Regions from separate parts of the Jejuibacter sp. L23 genome, predicted to be linked through region 2. Evidence: riboswitches for the same ligand, from Rfam matches in the RefSeq annotation. Region 2 holds a riboswitch; each other region holds the start of a gene.

Region 1 (5,965 bases), 2.0 Mb from region 2:
GTTAGGTGGATTTTTCACCGCCTGCCTCGGACAAAAGCGCGTAAATACGCACCGTTTTTTGGACGTCTGCCCAGGGTAGCGTGATGCTTTTCACAGAGTGTTAATAAAATGTGACAGCCGTCGATACCCGAATGGCCGCATAATCAGAAGGGAGAAAAGGGGAAATGGCGCACCGCCAGGAACCGCGGCGCGCCAGAACATCAGGCGATGTTGATCTTAGTATCCAGGTAAACATCCTGTACGGCGTTGATCAGCTTCACGCCGTCGGCCATCGATTTCTTAAAGGCCTTACGTCCCAGAATAAGCCCCATACCACCCGCACGCTTGTTAATCACTGCCGTGCGTACCGCATCGGACAGATCGTTTTCGCCGCCCGCGGCGCCACCGGAGTTAATCAGCCCGGCACGGCCCATATAGCAGTTCGCCAACTGGTAACGCACCAGATCGATGGGGTTATCGGTAGTCAGTTTGCTGTAGACCCGTTCGTCGGTGTAACCGAAGTTAACTGCCTGATAGCCGCCGTTATTTTCCGCCATCTTCTGCTTCACAATATCGGCGCCGATGGTGGCCGCCAGGTGGTTGGCCTGGCCGGTCAGGTCGGCGCTAACGTGATAATCCACCCCATCTTTTTTGAAGGCAGGGTTACGCAGATAGGCCCAGAGTACGGTCACCATACCCAGCTCGTGGGCGCGTTCAAAGGCTGCGGAGATCTCTTCAATCTGGCGGCGCGACTCCTCAGAGCCGAAGTAAATGGTCGCCCCCACGGCAACCGCCCCCATATTGAACGCCTGCTCGACGCTGGCATACAGGGTCTGGTCATACTGGGTGGGATAGCTCAGGGTTTCGTTGTGATTCAGCTTCACCAGGAAAGGAATGCGGTGAGCATAGCGACGCGCCACCGAAGCCAGCACGCCGTAAGTAGAAGCCACACAGTTGCAGCCCGCTTCAATCGCCAGTTCAACAATGTTTTTCGGATCGAAATAGAGGGGGTTTGCGGCGAACGAAGCCCCTGCCGAATGTTCCACGCCCTGGTCCACCGGCAGGATGGACAGATAGCCGGTACCCGCCAGGCGGCCGGTATTGTACAGGGTTTGCATATTACGAAGGACCGCAGGTGGGCGGTTGTTATCCACCATGACCCGATCGACATAGTCGTCGCCCGGCAGGTAGAGATTATCCGCCGGAATGGTCATACAACGGTGCTGGAGCAGTGTGTCAGCATCTTTGCCAAGTAACTGCGCAATATCAGTCATAATTCACTCCCGTAACGGCAGCGGGTGCTTCCCGCCGCACCAGTTAAATCCTGACCCGCCTGAAAAGCGGGCGCATTAAGTCTGGTTGGTTACGGTACGTTTTGCCAGAAGTCGCCGTACTTTCAGTTAATTCCGCTGTCACGCTTCACTGCCAGTGGTGGTAATGGCTGATGCGTTTCATTAGTCGGGGGAAATTAAGGTGTCGCGCGGATTCGGCTAAGCATTCACAAACGAATGGAATATGTAAATGTCGGAGAAGGTTCCGTTCACTTTATGTGACTGCTTCTCTGTTGATTCACAGCCGGTGAACGGGGAAGGTAGAAGGTTACAGACGGCGACAGTCTCCGACCTAAAAATCGCCGCAGCGTTCACGGCCGCCAGGGTCACCCCGACAGGGATGTCGGGGTGAGGGCGTGCGGCACACGGACGTGCCGTCACGCCCGACCCGTCCGGCGGACGGGAAAAGCGGAGGGGACCCGAAGGGCGATTTTTACGTCGGAAAGCCAGGGGTGGTCAGGGGGAGTGGCGTTTGAAGTCCCCCTGACCCGTTCACCGGTGCCGGTATTCACATAAGCAAACTCACCTTAAAGTGAACGGAACCTTCGCCAGCGTGACATATTCCACCTGAACACAGCACCACCGTAATAATATTTCCCGTCAATGAAACAACACTGAAACCCCATTAAATATTGCGAACCAGATTCATAGAACAGAAATACAACACGCTACTGTGATTTATTACAGGGTAAAATAACAGCAGCCAGTATCTTGTTAAGGAAGGTGCATAACAACAAGAAAGGTGATTAATACAGTCGCGACCCGCCAGTGTTGAAGCACTGACAGGCCGCTAACCACAACCAACTGAAAATGAGTTGATAGTACACCATCCAATAATCCTGTGATTATATAATCACAAAATCACCACCACGCATGAAAGTGATGCACCGGCCCATGCCCGTGCCCCACCTCCAGGCTATCGGCAGCCGCCAGCGCCTGAGTCAGCCAGGCCTTGGCTTCCACCACGGTCTGGCCCCAGTCATCGTAACGCGGCCGCAGCGCCGCCAGCGCCGACGAAAGCGTACAGCCGGTACCGTGAGTGTTTTTCGTCTGCACCCTGGGCGCAGTAAAACGCCGGGCGCCATCGCGGGTAAACAGCCAGTCCGGGCTTTCGGCATCGTCCAGATGGCCGCCCTTCATCAGTACCGCCTCGCAGCCCAGCGCCATCAGCGCTTCCCCCTGCTGATGCATCTCGCGCTCGCTGGTGGCCATCGGCGCTTCCAGCAGCGCTGCCGCCTCTGGCAGATTGGGGGTGATTAACGATACTCGCGGCAGCAGATGTTCGCGCATCACTGAGACCGCCGATGGCGACAGCAGCGGATCGCCGCTTTTAGCCAGCATCACGGTATCCAGCACCACGGTGTGCGGCTGCCAGTACGCCAGGCGTTCCGCTACCGCTTCAACGATATCGGTTTCCGCCAGCATGCCGATCTTCACCGTATCGATGCGCAGATCGCTGAACACCGAATCGAGCTGCGCCGCCACAAAATCCGGCTCGATACGATAGACCGACTGCACGCCGCAGGTATTCTGGGCCACCAGCGCGGTTATCACACTGGCGCCATAGGCGCCCAACGCAGAAAAAGCTTTCAGGTCCGCCTGGATACCTGCACCACCGCTGGGGTCGGTGCCGGCAATGGTCAGAGCATTAATCCGTTTCATACCAGCGCCTCCGCATCCAGTTGCCATAACGCATCCAGAAACTGCGGGACAAAACTCCCCGGTCCCTGACTGCGGGTAACCGCCATTTCCCCGGCGCGGGCCATTATCCGGCAACCGGCGGCGACATTTTCCAGCCTCTCCCCCGGCAGAGCGCAGCAGGCCGCTACCACCGCGGAGAGCGCACAGCCGGTTCCAACCACCCGGGTCAGCATAATATCGCCGCCGGGCACCTCCAGAGTGCGTTCGCCGTCGGTGATATAATCTATCTCGCCGGTCACCGCCACTACCACGCCGCTCTCACGGGCCAGATGGCGGGCCGCAGGCAGCGCAACCCGGGCACTGTCGGTGCTGTCGACGCCGCGTCCCCCGCCCTGACCCCCGGCCAGCGCCAGAATTTCCGATCCATTGCCGCGAATTGCGGCAGGCTGAAGCGCCAGTACCTCCTGGGCGAAGTCGCTACGCAGCGTCAGCCCCCCCACAGCCACCGGGTCGAGCACCCACGGGCGCTGCGCCTCACGGGCGCTGTCGATGGCGGCGCGCATGGCACGAGCACGTTCGCGAGTCAGGGTTCCGACGTTGACCAGGAGTGCGCTGGCGATAGCGCTAAACTGTGCCGCCTCTTGCTCATCTACCACCATGGCAGGCGAGGCGCCAAGGGCCAGCAAAACGTTAGCGGTAAAGGTCTGTACCACATCGTTGGTCATACAGTGGACCAACGGCGAAGTGGTACGAAGGTGATGCAGCGTCTGCAAGACAGCGTCGCTGCACAGTGGATCAGATTGCATGGTGAACTCCCGCCCGGCGCGAAGAAGAGGGATACCGGTACGGGCATCTGACTTCCCTACGCCGGCACTATCCGGATCAGGTCAACGGGTCTTTCTCAGCCCCGCATCCAGTCGGCGGAGCACCCCGAGTCATTTGATTTTAAAGGAATTAGTTTTCTTTAATTCCTTTAATCAGCCGCCATGATAAAAGGTAACAATGGCGCTGTAAACGCATTTGTGGCCACAGAAATCACCAATTATTCAGACCGATTCTCCGGTTTAGCCTGAGAATAAGCGCTGGCTCTTCAGGCAGCCGTTCCTGTTCAAAAAAAAGGGGACGGAGTCAATATCCAAATCATTGTTCAAATAAGCAGCAATTTGCGCATCGTTATTGTATGCCAGCCAGGCGAAAAGTGATCATTGTCAAAATTTACCCCCCTTCCCATCCTAGAATCGGCAGAAAAGCACTGGTTATAACGCTTATTTCATGTCTGTTTCTCAATAAGGAAAAATATTATGGGATCGGTTAGCTCAGGCTCAGCTCATAAAATGGGAGTGGTCGCCCTTACGCTGGTTACCGCCTCAAATATGATGGGCTCCGGCGTATTTATGTTGCCCACCAACCTTGCCGGCGTTGGTTATATCTCGCTGTGGGGTTGGGTGCTCACTATTGTCGGTGTTATCGCTCTGGCGCTGGTATTTGCCAAAACCAGTTTAATTACGCCGCGCACCGGCGGGATTGTCGCTTATGCCAGCGATGCATTTGGTCCATTTATTGGTTTTCAAACCACCGTCTGCTACTGGATTAGCGCCTGGGTGGGCAATGTGGCCCTGCTGGTCGCCGGGGTGGGATATTTAAGTTATTTCTTCCCGGAATTAAAAAATCCGATGTACAGCAGTATTGCCGCCATCGTTATTTTGTGGGCCTTTGTCGTACTGGCAAGCTTCGGCGCCAGAACTGCCAGCCGCGCCCAGTCATTTACCGCAAGCTGTATGCTGCTGGTGGTGCTGGGCGTCGGCGCCGTAGGCTGGTTCTGGTTTGATCCGCATATGTTTACCGAAGTGTATAACGGCACAGGCCGCAGCGACAGCTCGGCGATTATCTCTGCCGCATCCATTGCGCTGTGGGGATTCCTGGGCGTTGAATCGGCTGTGGTTTCTACCGGCCAGGTGGACAATCCGGAAAAGACCGTACCCAAAGCGACGGTGTACGGACTGTTGATTGCCTCGGTCTGCTATGTGGGCAGTTGCTCGGTGATTATGGGCCTGGTGCCGCACAGCGAGCTGGTTAACTCCGCCGCGCCCTTTGCCGACGCCGCGCGCTATATGTTCGGCAAGACCGCCGGCAACATCGCTTCAGCGCTCAGTATTATCGCCTGCTTCGGCTCGATCTCCGGCTGGCTGATCCTGCAGTCTGAAGGCCCCCGCGCCGGTGCCCAGCAGGGCCTGTTCCCGCAGTTCTTCGCCGATACCAATAAGCGCGACGTGCCAATGAAGAGCCTGATTTTCACCGGCGTACTGATGAGCCTGGTGTTAATGATGACCGCCTCCCCTAACCTGGCGAAGCAGTTTGAAGTGGTGATTCTGATGTCGGTCTTCGCTTCGCTGCTGCCCTATATGTACGCCCTGATTTCCCTGCCGATCATTATGGTCTCGAAGAAATTAAATCGCGGTCGCAGCTTTATGTTTTATTGCGTGATGGTGGTTATCGGCATGATTTACAGCATCTTTGCCCTGTTGGGCTCCGGCACAGACTCCATGTTCTGGGGCGTGGTGATGATGATGGTAACCATTCCCCTGTTCTGCTTCGTGGCCGCTGGCCGCAGTAAGAAAGGCGAAAGAGTGCTTTATCTGGATAAGAAAGTCTGAACGTCAGTTCGTCATTAAACGTTATGCTTGAAAAGGAGAAATAAAATGACACTATCCATCGCAGATCAGAATAAACTCGATGCGTTTTGGTCATATTGTGTTAAGAACCAGTATTTCAATATTGGTTACCCGGAATCCGCCGATTTCGATTACACCATTCTGGAAAGATTTATGCGTTTTTCCATTAATAACTGTGGCGACTGGGCGGAATATTGTAACTACCTTCTGAACTCTTTCGAATTTGAAAAAGAAGTGATGGAATATTTTGCCCAGCTGTTCAAAATTCCGTTTGAGGAAAGCTGGGGCTACGTGACCAACGGCGGCACCGAAGGCAATATGTTCGGCTGTTATCTGGGTCGC
Region 2 (5,965 bases):
CTCGGGGTCGGCATACATCATCTTTTTGATAATGGTAAACGCCTTGCTGCTGCTGCCTTCCACCATGTAGGTAGCCAGGGTCCAGGGGCTGCCGGAAAAACCGATAAGCGGGACGCTACCCTGCAGGCCGCGACGAATGGTGCGCACGGCATCCATCACGTAGCCAAGTTCCTGCTCGGGATCCGGTACCGGCAACCTATCGACATCGGCCCGGCTACGCACCGGGTGCGAAAAGCGCGGCCCTTCTCCCGCTTCAAAATACAGGCCGAGTCCCATGGCGTCCGGAACGGTCAGAATGTCGGAAAACAGAATTGCCGCGTCCAGGTCAAAGCGGCGCAACGGCTGCAGGGTAACTTCGCAGGCCAGCTCCGGATTTTTACACAGCGACATAAAGTCCCCGGCCTGCGCGCGGGTGGCTTTATATTCCGGAAGATAGCGCCCCGCCTGCCTCATCATCCATACCGGCGTTACGTCCACCGGCTGGCGCAACAACGCGCGCAGATATCGATCGTTTTTCAGTTCGGTCATCAGCGTTTTCCTTACAAGTGGTCGCCATAGATTAACACGCATTTCCAGCCAGGCGGATGCACGGATATCCCCCGGCAGGTCATGGAATGAAAAACGGCCCACACCTGAGTGTGGGCCGTTTTTATGACTTTCACTTGTTTCGCCGGATTTTTTTCTCTTCTGGCGTCTCTTTGCCGATAAACTCAGGCGTAATCACATTATCTTCACTGGCCAGTGCCGGAAGTGTGTTCTGGGCCGACGTATTATTGTCGGTCACCGCCTCAACGTGGTGTGAACTACCACTAAAAATACCGCCGCGCTCAATCGATAACTCATGCGCGAAAATGTCCCCTTCCACACGCCCACGGGCCATAATCACCACGCTGTGCCCCCGACAGGTTCCCTTCAGATAGCCGTTGACCACGACCTTATGGCCCACAACATTACCGGTGATATTGCCATGGTTATCGATCCGCACGCTCTTCTGGCTGCTGATATCCCCTTCAACAGTGCCATCGATCACGATATCCGACTCGCTGGATACTGAGCCACTCAGCACCGTATCTGGCGTAATCACCGTTTCCCTGACCACGCGCCCTTCCGACGGCGGCAGTTCCATTTTCGGACGGCTTTCAACTGGCAGCGATTTTGTTACCGTATTCTGAGAATCCGTTTTCTCATCGCTCTTGCTAAAATTAAACATCCTGAACGTTCTCCTTCCTGAAAAGAATTTTGAGGTCAATAAAATGAAACAAAGACCTGCCAGTAGCGTAATGGAAATGATCAGTAGCGCGTCATGCGCCATGACGTAGCAAACAATGGCACTCAGCCAGGCCAGCCAGATACCGTATAAACAGCATTGCGTTAGTTTTCCGGGCATATCCTTTTCCCCTGGCAACTCAATCCTGTCCCCTGCGCGCTTATTTCAACGACCCATTCTGAATACACGAGATAGTCCCCCTTCTAATCAGGATCGACCAGAAGGAGAAATACTTTAGTGGGGAATCATAAATAACTCTGTTTATATATCATTCTGACCGGCGCATCACAACACAGCTCAGTCTTGTTCGTGCTCGGCCCGACACAGCGCGACAGTATCCTCGATCAAACGTCGGGCCACTGTCCCCGGAGGCGGCAATAGCGGCAACTGGTCGTAACGATACCAGCTAGCATCAAGCAGCTCGCTGCGATCGACAACCAATTCCCCACTATCGTAATCCGCCATAAAGGCCGTCATCAGCGACTGAGGAAATGGCCAGGGTTGAGAGGAGATATAACGCAGGTTTTTAATCTGAATGCCGCTCTCTTCCATGACTTCCCGCGCCACCGCCTGCTCCAGGGTTTCCCCTACCTCAACAAACCCCGCCAGTACGGTATAAAGGCCATTTCGGTGACGATTATGTTGGGCCAACAGGATCTTGTCGCGATCGCGAATCGCCACAATAATGCAAGGGGCGATCTGCGGATAATAACGCTCCCGGCAGTTGTTACACAGCATTGCCCACTCCGTTTTACTGGGATGCATGCTGTGCCCGCAGTAACCACAAAAACGGTGGGAACGATAAAATTCTGCCAGCTGTACGGCGCGTCCGGCCAGTTGAAACAGTGCAGGATCCTCATCAATCAACTGACGCACCGATCCCATATCACGCGAACGCTCCTGCACCACCAACCAGGCAGGCTCTCCCTGCCAGCTACCAACCTGCAGCGCAGCGCAACCCACCAGCCCAAACTGCTGTGCGTGACCGTGCGGAAGTTCCCCCTGCGGCAACCATAATTTCTGTTGATGGCTGACGAACCACCAACCATAGTCTAATTTTTCTACTGTATGTTCCATAATCTCTTGCACGACCTCGGCTTCACTGGCACTCTTTTAACATTGTTTTTACATTCCAGGTTACTTAGCGTTTTAATCATATAACTCACGGAGTCAATCATGCTAAACCAACTGGAAAGACTGGCAGAGCGCGTTGGTGGTTGTAATGAGTTGATCGATCGTTTACTGCAGGATCGCAAACAGCTGTTAGTGGCTTATTACAACCTGGTTGGGATCAAACCTGGCAAAGGATCGCTCTCTGCACTGGACGAGATGGCGCTGGACGATTTCTGCCAGCGTCTGGTGGATTATCTCTCCTGCGGCCATTTCAATATTTATGAACGCATTATCCGCGAAATGGAAGAGGGAGAGCCCCGCACCTCCGCCGGGCAGCTCTGGACACAGCTGGAAGCGAATACTCAACAGATCATGGATTATTACGATTCACATCTGGAGATCGCCATCGATCATGATAACTGTCTGGAGTTCCACCAGGTGCTGTCAAAGCTTGGAGAATCTATGGCGTCTCGTTTCACGCTGGAGGATAGTCTGATCGTTCTGGCGCTGGGCGACAGCCTGGACAGTGCTAACGATTGCGGACATTTTGCCCGACCGGCTTGAGTTCCCATTCATTAACGCGTAGTTTACATAAGGCCTGCCCGATGATACGGAGCAGGCCTTTTATCTTGTCGGAGTGCCCAGTGCCATGCACGGGCTGAGACCGTTAATTCGGGATCCGCGGAACCTGATCAGGTTAAAACCTGCGAAGGGAACAAGAGTAATTTCATCTACGCGCGCACCTGCGCCCGTGCCTGTTACTCCTTCCGTCGTTCTGACAAGCCACTTCCAGTCACTAAAAAACCGGAACGAGCTATGTCTGTATCAACAAAACCTAATCGCCGTGAACAGCGCGCCGCCGCCCAGCAGTTTATCGATACTCTGGAAGGCACCAATTTTCCCAACTCCCACCGTATCTATCTGACCGGCTCCCGTCAGGACATCCGCGTTCCCATGCGCGAAATTCGGATGAGCCCAACGCTTACCGGCGGAGATAAAGCCAACCCGCAATACGAAGAGAACGAACCGGTGCCGGTCTACGATACCTCCGGCCCTTACGGCGATCCGGATATTTCGATTAACGTCCGCGAAGGGCTGGCGAAGTTGCGCCAGCCGTGGATAGACGCACGCAGCGATACCGCGCTGCTCGACGATCGCAGTTCCAGCTATACCAAAGCCCGTCTGGCGGACGATGGCCTGGACGAGCTGCGCTTTACCGGTCTGCTGCCTCCGCGCCGCGCCCTTGCCGGCAAGCGGGTCACCCAGTTGCATTACGCCCGCCAGGGCATCGTCACGCCAGAGATGGAATTTATCGCCCTGCGTGAAAATATGGGCCGCGAGCGCATCCGCGGCGAGATACTGCGCCAGCAGCATCCGGGAGAAAGCTTCGGCGCCCATCTGCCGCAGGACATCACCCCGGAATTCGTACGCGACGAAGTGGCCGCCGGGCGGGCAATTATCCCTGCAAATATTAACCACCCGGAATCCGAGCCGATGATTATCGGCCGCAATTTTCTGGTGAAAATCAACGCCAACATCGGCAACTCTGCGGTGACCTCTTCCATTGAAGAGGAGGTGGAAAAACTGGTCTGGGCCACCCGCTGGGGTGCAGATACCGTGATGGACCTTTCCACCGGCCGCTATATCCACGAAACCCGTGAATGGATCCTGCGAAACAGCCCGGTTCCTATCGGTACGGTGCCCATCTATCAGGCGCTGGAGAAAGTGAACGGCGTTGCCGAAGATCTGAACTGGGAAATGTTCCGCGATACGCTGCTGGAGCAGGCGGAACAGGGCGTCGACTACTTTACGATTCATGCGGGCGTCCTGCTACGCTACGTACCAATGACCGCCAAACGCCTGACGGGTATCGTTTCGCGCGGCGGCTCCATTATGGCCAAGTGGTGTCTGTCGCATCATCAGGAAAGCTTTCTGTACCAGCACTTCCGCGAAATCTGTGAGATCTGTGCCGCCTATGATGTTTCGCTGTCGCTGGGCGATGGCCTGCGGCCCGGTTCAATTCAGGACGCCAACGACGAAGCCCAGTTCGCCGAACTGCATACCCTGGGCGAGCTGACCAAAATCGCCTGGGAGTACGACGTCCAGGTGATGATTGAAGGCCCCGGCCATGTGCCGATGCAGATGATCCGCCGCAATATGACCGAAGAGCTGGAGCACTGCCATGAAGCGCCATTCTACACGCTGGGGCCGCTCACCACCGATATCGCGCCGGGTTACGACCACTTTACCTCCGGCATCGGCGCCGCCATGATTGGCTGGTTCGGTTGCGCCATGCTCTGCTACGTCACGCCGAAAGAGCACCTTGGTCTGCCGAATAAAGAGGACGTCCGGCAGGGGTTGATTACCTATAAGATCGCCGCGCACGCCGCCGATCTGGCCAAGGGACACCCCGGCGCTCAGATCCGCGACAACGCTATGTCCAAAGCGCGCTTCGAATTCCGCTGGGAAGATCAGTTCAACCTGGCACTCGATCCCTTTACCGCCCGCGCTTATCACGACGAAACCCTGCCCCAGGAATCCGGTAAGGTGGCGCACTTCTGTTCCATGTGCGGCCCGAAATTCTGCTCGATGAAAATCACCCAGGAAGTTCGCGACTATGCGGCACAGCAGGAGATCGCCGAAGGAATGAAAGATATGTCGAATACCTTTCGCGCCAAAGGCGGCGAGATCTATCTTCGTCAGGAGGAAGCCTAATGTACCAGCCCGATTTCCCCACCGTCCCCTTCCGCCTGGGTCTCTACCCGGTAGTGGACAGCGTTGACTGGATCGCACGCCTGCTGGAGGCGGGTGTGCGTACCATCCAGCTACGCATTAAAGATAAACAGGATGACGAGGTGGAGGCAGATATTATTGCCGCCATCGCCCTGGGACAGCGCTACAACGCCCGGCTGTTTATCAACGATTACTGGCGGCTGGCGATAAAGCATGGCGCGTACGGCGTTCATCTTGGTCAGGAGGATCTGGAGCAGACCGATCTCGATGCGATCCGCGCCGCCGGGCTACGGCTGGGCGTCTCTACCCATGACGATATGGAAATCGATGTCGCGCTGGCGGTACGTCCTTCATACATTGCGCTGGGCCACGTCTTTCCTACCCAGACCAAACAAATGCCATCGGCCCCCCAGGGGCTGGAGCAACTGGCTACGCATATCGCACGCCTGGGGGATACCCCCACGGTCGCTATCGGCGGCATCAGCATCGCCCGGGCGCCGGCGGTGCTGGCGACAGGTGTCGGCAGTATCGCTGTGGTCAGCGCCATCACTCAGGCCCCGGACTGGCAGGCCGCAACGGCGCAGCTACTCCAGCTGGCAGGAGCGGGTGATGAATGATACGGATTTTATGCGCTACAGCCGCCAGCTTTTGCTGGAGGACATCGGCCCGGAAGGTCAGCAAAAACTGCTGAATGCCCGGGTTTTGATCGTCGGGCTCGGCGGGCTCGGCTCACCGGCGACGCTTTGGCTGGCCGGTGCCGGTGTCGGTTCTCTGTGGCTGGCCGATGACGACTGCGTGCACATCAGCAATCTGCAACGCCAGATTCTGTTCAGTAATGCGGATATCGACCAG
Region 3 (5,965 bases), 560 kb from region 2:
GCACACCATGGCAGAGAAATTTATCCAACATACCGGCCTGGTCGCCCCACTGGACGCCGCAAACGTCGATACCGATGCGATCATTCCGAAGCAGTTTCTGCAGAAGGTGACCCGTACCGGCTTTGGCGCCCATCTGTTTAACGACTGGCGTTTTCTGGACGATAAAGGCGAGCAGCCCAATCCGGAATTTGTGCTGAACTATCCGCAGTATCAGGGGGCTTCAATCCTGCTGGCACGTGAAAACTTTGGCTGTGGATCATCCCGTGAACATGCTCCCTGGGCCCTGACCGACTACGGCTTTAAGGTGGTGATTGCACCGAGCTTCGCCGACATTTTTTACGGCAACAGCTTTAATAACCAACTGCTGCCGGTCACCCTGAACGAACAGCAGGTAGACGAACTGTTCCAACTGGTTCAAAGCCAGCCGGGCATTAAGTTCACGGTAGATCTGGAAGGTGAAAAGGTTATCGCCGGTGATAAAGAATATCCCTTCACCATCGACACCTTCCGCCGCCACTGCATGATGAATGGCCTGGACAGCATTGGCCTGACGCTGCAGCACGAAGAGGCTATCTCGACCTGGGAACAGAGGCAGCCCGCCTTCGCCCGTTAATCGACAGCCCCTCCGCCCGGAGGGGGTTTTATTTGCGAATTCCGCCCATAAAAAAGCCGACGGTAACAAACCGTCGGCCGGTGATATTCGCACCAATACTCAGTCACACATGATGTCTGCTACGCCGCATCGTCTGCAAATTCGTCAACGCGCCTCGCTTTCATCTGACGCCATTATTCGCCTAATATAGGGAAACTAAAATTGATGACTTTCTGTCATGGAGTTCCCCTTTTATGCCTTCCTCTCGCCTGCAACAACAGTTTATCCGCCTGTGGCAGTGCTGCGACGGCAAATCCCAGGAGACCACGCTCAACGATCTTGCCCGGATGCTGAGCTGTTCACGCCGCCATATGCGCACCCTGCTTAACGCCATGCAAGAGAAAGGGTGGCTCACCTGGCAGGCGGAAGCCGGTCGGGGAAGGCGTTCCCGGCTCACCTTTATCTACACCGGGCTGACGCTCCAGCAGCAGCGGGCCGAAGATCTACTGGAACAGGATCGCATCGAACAACTGCTTCAGTTGGTGGGCGATCGTCAGACGGTACGCCAGATGATCGTCTCTCATCTGGGTCGCAGTTTCCGCCAGGGGCGCCATATTTTACGGGTACTCTACTATCGCCCGCTGTTAAATCTTCTGCCCGGAACCGCACTGCGCCGTTCAGAAAGCCACGTGGTGCGGCAAATTTTTAGCGGCCTGACGCGCATAAATGAGGAAAACGGGGAAGCCGAAGCGGATATCGCCCACCACTGGCAACAACTTTCGCCGCTGCACTGGCGTTTCTACCTGCGTCCCGGCATTCATTTTCATCACGGCCGCGAACTGGATATGCAGGACGTTATCGACACGCTGCAACGCATCAATCCCACACCGCTTTACGCTCATATTGTGGGTATCGACTCCCCTACCGCCTGGACGCTCGATATCCACCTTAACCAGCCCGATCGCTGGCTCCCCTGGCTGATGGGCAATTCCGCCGCCATGGTACTGCCCAGGGAATGGCGCAAGATGCCAGACTTCGCCCGCCAGCCGGTGGGAAGCGGCCCCTATGCGGTAGAGCGCAATACCAATAACCAGCTGAAAATCCATGCCTTCGATGACTATTTCGGTTACCGGGCGCTCATCGACGAAGTGAATTTCTGGGTATTGCCGGAAATTAGCGAGGATCTCAGCTGCGGAGTACAGCTGGAAGGCAGCGGCGACAGCGAAAAAGCCGTGGAGAGCCGACTGGAAGAGGGGTGCTACTATATTTTGTTCGACGCCCGCTCGGCACTCGGTTGTCGCGATGACATTAAACTCTGGCTGAACCATATTCTCTCGCCTGTCAGTCTCATTTACCGGGCCGGTGAACAATATCAGCGTTACTGGTTCCCGGCCTGGGGGCTGCTACCACGCTGGCACCACGCCCAACCGCCAGAGGTCGTCGAGAAACCGGCTGACCTTGATACTCTCACCCTGACCTTCTACCGCGACCATGCCGAACATCAGATTCTGGGCGGTATTATTCACCAGTTGCTGGCCGAATGCGGAGTGAGTTTGATCGTTAAAGAGGTGGACTACGACCAGTGGCATAAAGGAGACGATATCAGCGATATCTGGCTGAACAGCGCCAATTTTACCCTGCCGCTGGAGTTTTCACTGTTTGCCCATCTGTACGAAGTACCGCTGCTCCAGCGCTGCATTCCCGGCGACTGGCATGAAGATGCGCGCCGCTGGCGGGCTGGCGAACTGGATCTGGCCGAATGGTGCCGCCAGCGCCTTGCCAGCCTTGAGATCCAGCCGCTTATTCACCACTGGCTGATGCTCCAGGGCCAGCGCAGTATGCGTGGTCTGCGGATGAACACCCTGGGCTGGTTCGACTTTAAATCCGCCTGGTTCGCGCCGCCGGATGCTTAAGTTTTCGGGCACAAAAAAACCGCCATGGCGGCGGTTTTTTTGTGCTGGTCAGGTAAGCGGCCCTTCCAGCAGGGTTGTGTGTCCAATGTTACGCAAGCACACCCAAGTTTTTGCATACTGTGCCGCTTTTTCGCTAAAGTCAAGTATCTGTTCGAGGCTTTGAGATGTACCATTCAGTCGGGCCTTTTCACCGTCTTAAGCAAGCGGGCGCCGGACCTGGAAAAGGATGTCCAATGGCCGTATACGCAAGCACACCCAAGGTGCTTGCACTCACGGCGATATTTCCGGCGGTGACGTCGTGAAGCGGTCTATAGTCAGGACCGCACAATGAAACGGTACTTTTGTATTGTCATCGTTGTTTCTGGTGCACTGCTGTCATCCGGAAATGGGGGATGGAATATCTCCCATAACGCATTTTCAGTGACGATTGTCGTACCAGGCAGGTAAGCCCGGTAGCCGCCCCGTAAGGGGCGGTTTCCTTAATCCCCCACGCGCCTTTCGCTACTCCCGTTAACTCATTACAATGTGGGCCATTCTCAACGGGGTGCCACGAGCTGAGAGATACCCGTCGAACCTGATCCGGATAACACCGGCGGAGGGATTTGAGGCCACGCCCAAAATCCTTTGCCACCCAATACTGGAGTGCAAAGTGCTGAACAAACTGCCTGTGCTGCTGACGCTGGTCGCCCTGCCCGCCTTCGCGGGTCCGCAGCTCACCGTCTATACCTATGACTCTTTCGCCGCCGACTGGGGCCCGGGCCCTGCCATTAAAAAGGCCTTCGAGGCCGACTGCGACTGCCAGCTTAAATTTGTCGCGCTGGAAGACGGCGTCGCCCTGCTAAACCGCCTGCGAATGGAAGGGAAAAACAGCAAAGCGGATGTGGTGCTGGGGCTGGATAACAACCTGCTGGAGGCGGCAACCCAAAGTGGCCTGTTCGCCAAAAGCGACGTGGATACCCGTCACCTGACTCTGCCGGGCGGCTGGCAAAACGAGACCTTCGTCCCTTATGACTACGGCTGGTTCGCTTTCGTATACGATAAAAACCGCCTGAAGAATCCCCCTAAGAGCCTGAAAGAACTGGTGGAAAGCGACAGGAAATGGCGCGTTATCTATCAGGATCCCCGAACCAGTACCCCCGGACTGGGCATGCTGCTGTGGATGAAGCAGGTCTATGGCGACCAGGCCCCCGAAGCCTGGCAGAAGCTGGCCAGTAAGACAGTGACCGTGACCCGGGGATGGAGCGAATCCTGGGGGCTGTTTCTGAAAGGTGAAGGGGATCTGGTACTCAGCTACACCACCTCTCCGGCCTATTCGCTTATTGAAGAGCACAAAGATAACTACGCCGCCGCCGACTTTAGCGAAGGCCACTATATGCAGGTAGAGGTCGCAGCCCGTTTGAAAAGCAGCAAACAGCCGGAGCTGGCCCAAAAGTTTATGCAGTTTGTAGTATCAAAGGAATTCCAGCAGACCATTCCCACCGGCAACTGGATGTATCCGGTAAGCCAGGTCGCTCTGCCTGAAGGCTTTAACAGCCTGACCCGACCTCAAAAGACGTTACAGTTTACCCCCCAACAGGTCGCCCAGCAGCGCGCCGCCTGGATCGGTGAATGGCAGCGCGCCCTCAGCCGCTAATTCCCGGCTGGCTGTGGCCTGGCCTGCTCGCCGCTGGATTGATGCTCGGCGTGGCGCTGGCCGCCTTTGGCGCCCTGTGGTTCAGCGCACCGGGCGTCGCGCCCCGTACCCTGCTCCAGGACAGCTATCTGTGGCACGTGGTGCGCTTTTCCTTCTGGCAGGCGTTCCTTTCCGCATTGTTCTCAGTGCTCCCGGCCATTCCCCTGGCCCGGGCGCTGTGGCGCCGCCGCTTTCCCGGGCGCCAGCTCCTGCTGCGGCTTTGTGCCATGACCCTGGTGCTGCCGGTGCTGGTCGCGGTTTTCGGCCTGCTTTCCGTTTATGGCCGCCAGGGCTGGCTGGCCGAACTCTGCCAGTGGCTGGGCATCGACTGGACGTTTTCGCCCTATGGCCTGCAGGGGATCCTGCTGGCGCACCTCTTTTTTAATTTGCCGATGGCTACCCGCCTGCTGCTCCAGTCGCTGGAGGGTATTCCCGGCGAACAGCGCAGGCTTGCCGCTCAGTTAGGGATACGCGGCTGGTCGCTGTTCCGTCTGGTGGAATGGCCCTGGCTGCGACGTCAAATTTTCCCCACCGCCGCCCTGATTTTTATGCTGTGCTTCGCAAGCTTCGCCACCGTGCTGGCGCTGGGCGGCGGCCCAAAAGCCACTACCATCGAACTGGCCATCTACCAGGCCCTTAGCTATGACTACGATCCCGCCCGGGCGGCATTACTGGCGCTTATTCAGCTATTCTGCTGCCTGGCGCTCATGCTGCTGGCCCAGCGTTTTAGCAAAGCGATTCCCAGTGGAGCCACCATGGCGACGGGCTGGCGACCACCCGACAGCACCCTGCTCTCTCGCGGGCTGGATTCGCTGCTGATCGTACTCCTCCTGCTGTTGATGCTGCCGCCTCTGATGGCGATTGTGGTGGATGGCCTGCGCGGCGACCTGCCGCGTCTGCTCCAGCAGAGCGCGCTATGGCAGGCAGTCTGGACTTCACTGCGAATAGCCACCGCCGCTGGTCTTCTTTGTGTCGTACTGACCCTGATGCTGCTCTGGAGCTCCCGCGAGCTAAGGCTACGTAAGCAGCCGCTGGCGGGCCAGGCGCTGGAGCTGAGCGGCATGCTGATCCTCGCTATGCCAGGCATCGTGCTGGCAACCGGCTTCTTCCTGCTGCTTAACGCCACCGTTGGTCTGCCGGAATCAGCGGATGCTATCGTTATCTTCACCAATGCGCTGATGGCCATTCCTTACGCCCTCAAAGTGCTGGAAAATCCCATGCGCGATCTGGCTGAGCGCTACGGTCCGCTGTGTCAGGGGCTGGGCATCCGCGGTATTCACCGTCTGAGGATTATCGAGCTACGGGCCCTGAAGCGCCCTCTTGGCCAGGCGCTGGCCTTCGCCTGCGTTCTGTCGATTGGCGATTTTGGCGTAGTGGCGCTGTTCGGCAATGAGGATTTCCGCACACTGCCTTTTTATCTCTACCAGCAGATCGGCGCTTACCGTAGCGATGATGGCGCAGTCACCGCGCTACTGCTCCTGCTGCTCTGTCTGACGCTGTTCACTCTGATGGAAAAATTACCGGGGCGCCATGCTGACACTGACTGATGTAACCTGGCTGTATCATCACCTGCCCATGCGCTTTAGCCTGCAGGTCGCCCGCGGCGAGCGCCTGGCGATACTCGGCCCCAGCGGCGCAGGAAAAAGCACGCTTCTGAATCTGATTGCCGGTTTTCTGACGCCGGGCAGCGGCCGCATTGTTCTTGACGGCGCCGATCATACCCATACGGCGCCCGACCAGCGACCAGTCTCGATGCTGTTTCAGGAGCACAATCTGTTCCCGCACCTC

Evidence for each region. Region 2 has a riboswitch for thiamine pyrophosphate ahead of thiC (phosphomethylpyrimidine synthase ThiC). Riboswitches for the same ligand answer to the same signal wherever they lie in the genome.
Region 1: linked by a shared signal. The riboswitch ahead of thiM (hydroxyethylthiazole kinase) and the one ahead of thiC (phosphomethylpyrimidine synthase ThiC) in region 2 are both predicted to bind thiamine pyrophosphate.
Region 3: linked by a shared signal. The riboswitch ahead of thiB (thiamine ABC transporter substrate binding subunit) and the one ahead of thiC (phosphomethylpyrimidine synthase ThiC) in region 2 are both predicted to bind thiamine pyrophosphate.

The regions. Positions count from the first base shown of each region.
Region 1 covers NZ_CP138199.1:3,576,146-3,582,110, forward strand. The annotation lists gene fbaB (class I fructose-bisphosphate aldolase) at 201-1,253, opposite strand; gene thiD (bifunctional hydroxymethylpyrimidine kinase/phosphomethylpyrimidine kinase) at 2,172-2,972, opposite strand; gene thiM (hydroxyethylthiazole kinase) at 2,969-3,757, opposite strand; TPP riboswitch at 3,794-3,894, opposite strand; gene hdcC (histidine-histamine antiporter) at 4,253-5,605, shown strand; gene SCU88_RS17125 (histidine decarboxylase) at 5,651-5,965, shown strand, end outside.
Region 2 covers NZ_CP138199.1:302,950-308,914, reverse strand. The annotation lists gene hemE (uroporphyrinogen decarboxylase) at 1-528, opposite strand, end outside; gene SCU88_RS01420 (polymer-forming cytoskeletal protein) at 659-1,210, opposite strand; gene nudC (NAD(+) diphosphatase) at 1,565-2,344, opposite strand; gene rsd (sigma D regulator) at 2,444-2,944, shown strand; TPP riboswitch at 3,004-3,112, shown strand; gene thiC (phosphomethylpyrimidine synthase ThiC) at 3,197-5,095, shown strand; gene thiE (thiamine phosphate synthase) at 5,095-5,730, shown strand; gene SCU88_RS01395 (molybdopterin-synthase adenylyltransferase MoeB) at 5,723-5,965, shown strand, end outside.
Region 3 covers NZ_CP138199.1:867,141-873,105, reverse strand. The annotation lists gene leuD (3-isopropylmalate dehydratase small subunit) at 8-613, shown strand; gene sgrR (HTH-type transcriptional regulator SgrR) at 847-2,505, shown strand; TPP riboswitch at 3,036-3,124, shown strand; gene thiB (thiamine ABC transporter substrate binding subunit) at 3,155-4,138, shown strand; gene thiP (thiamine/thiamine pyrophosphate ABC transporter permease ThiP) at 4,114-5,724, shown strand; gene thiQ (thiamine ABC transporter ATP-binding protein ThiQ) at 5,708-5,965, shown strand, end outside.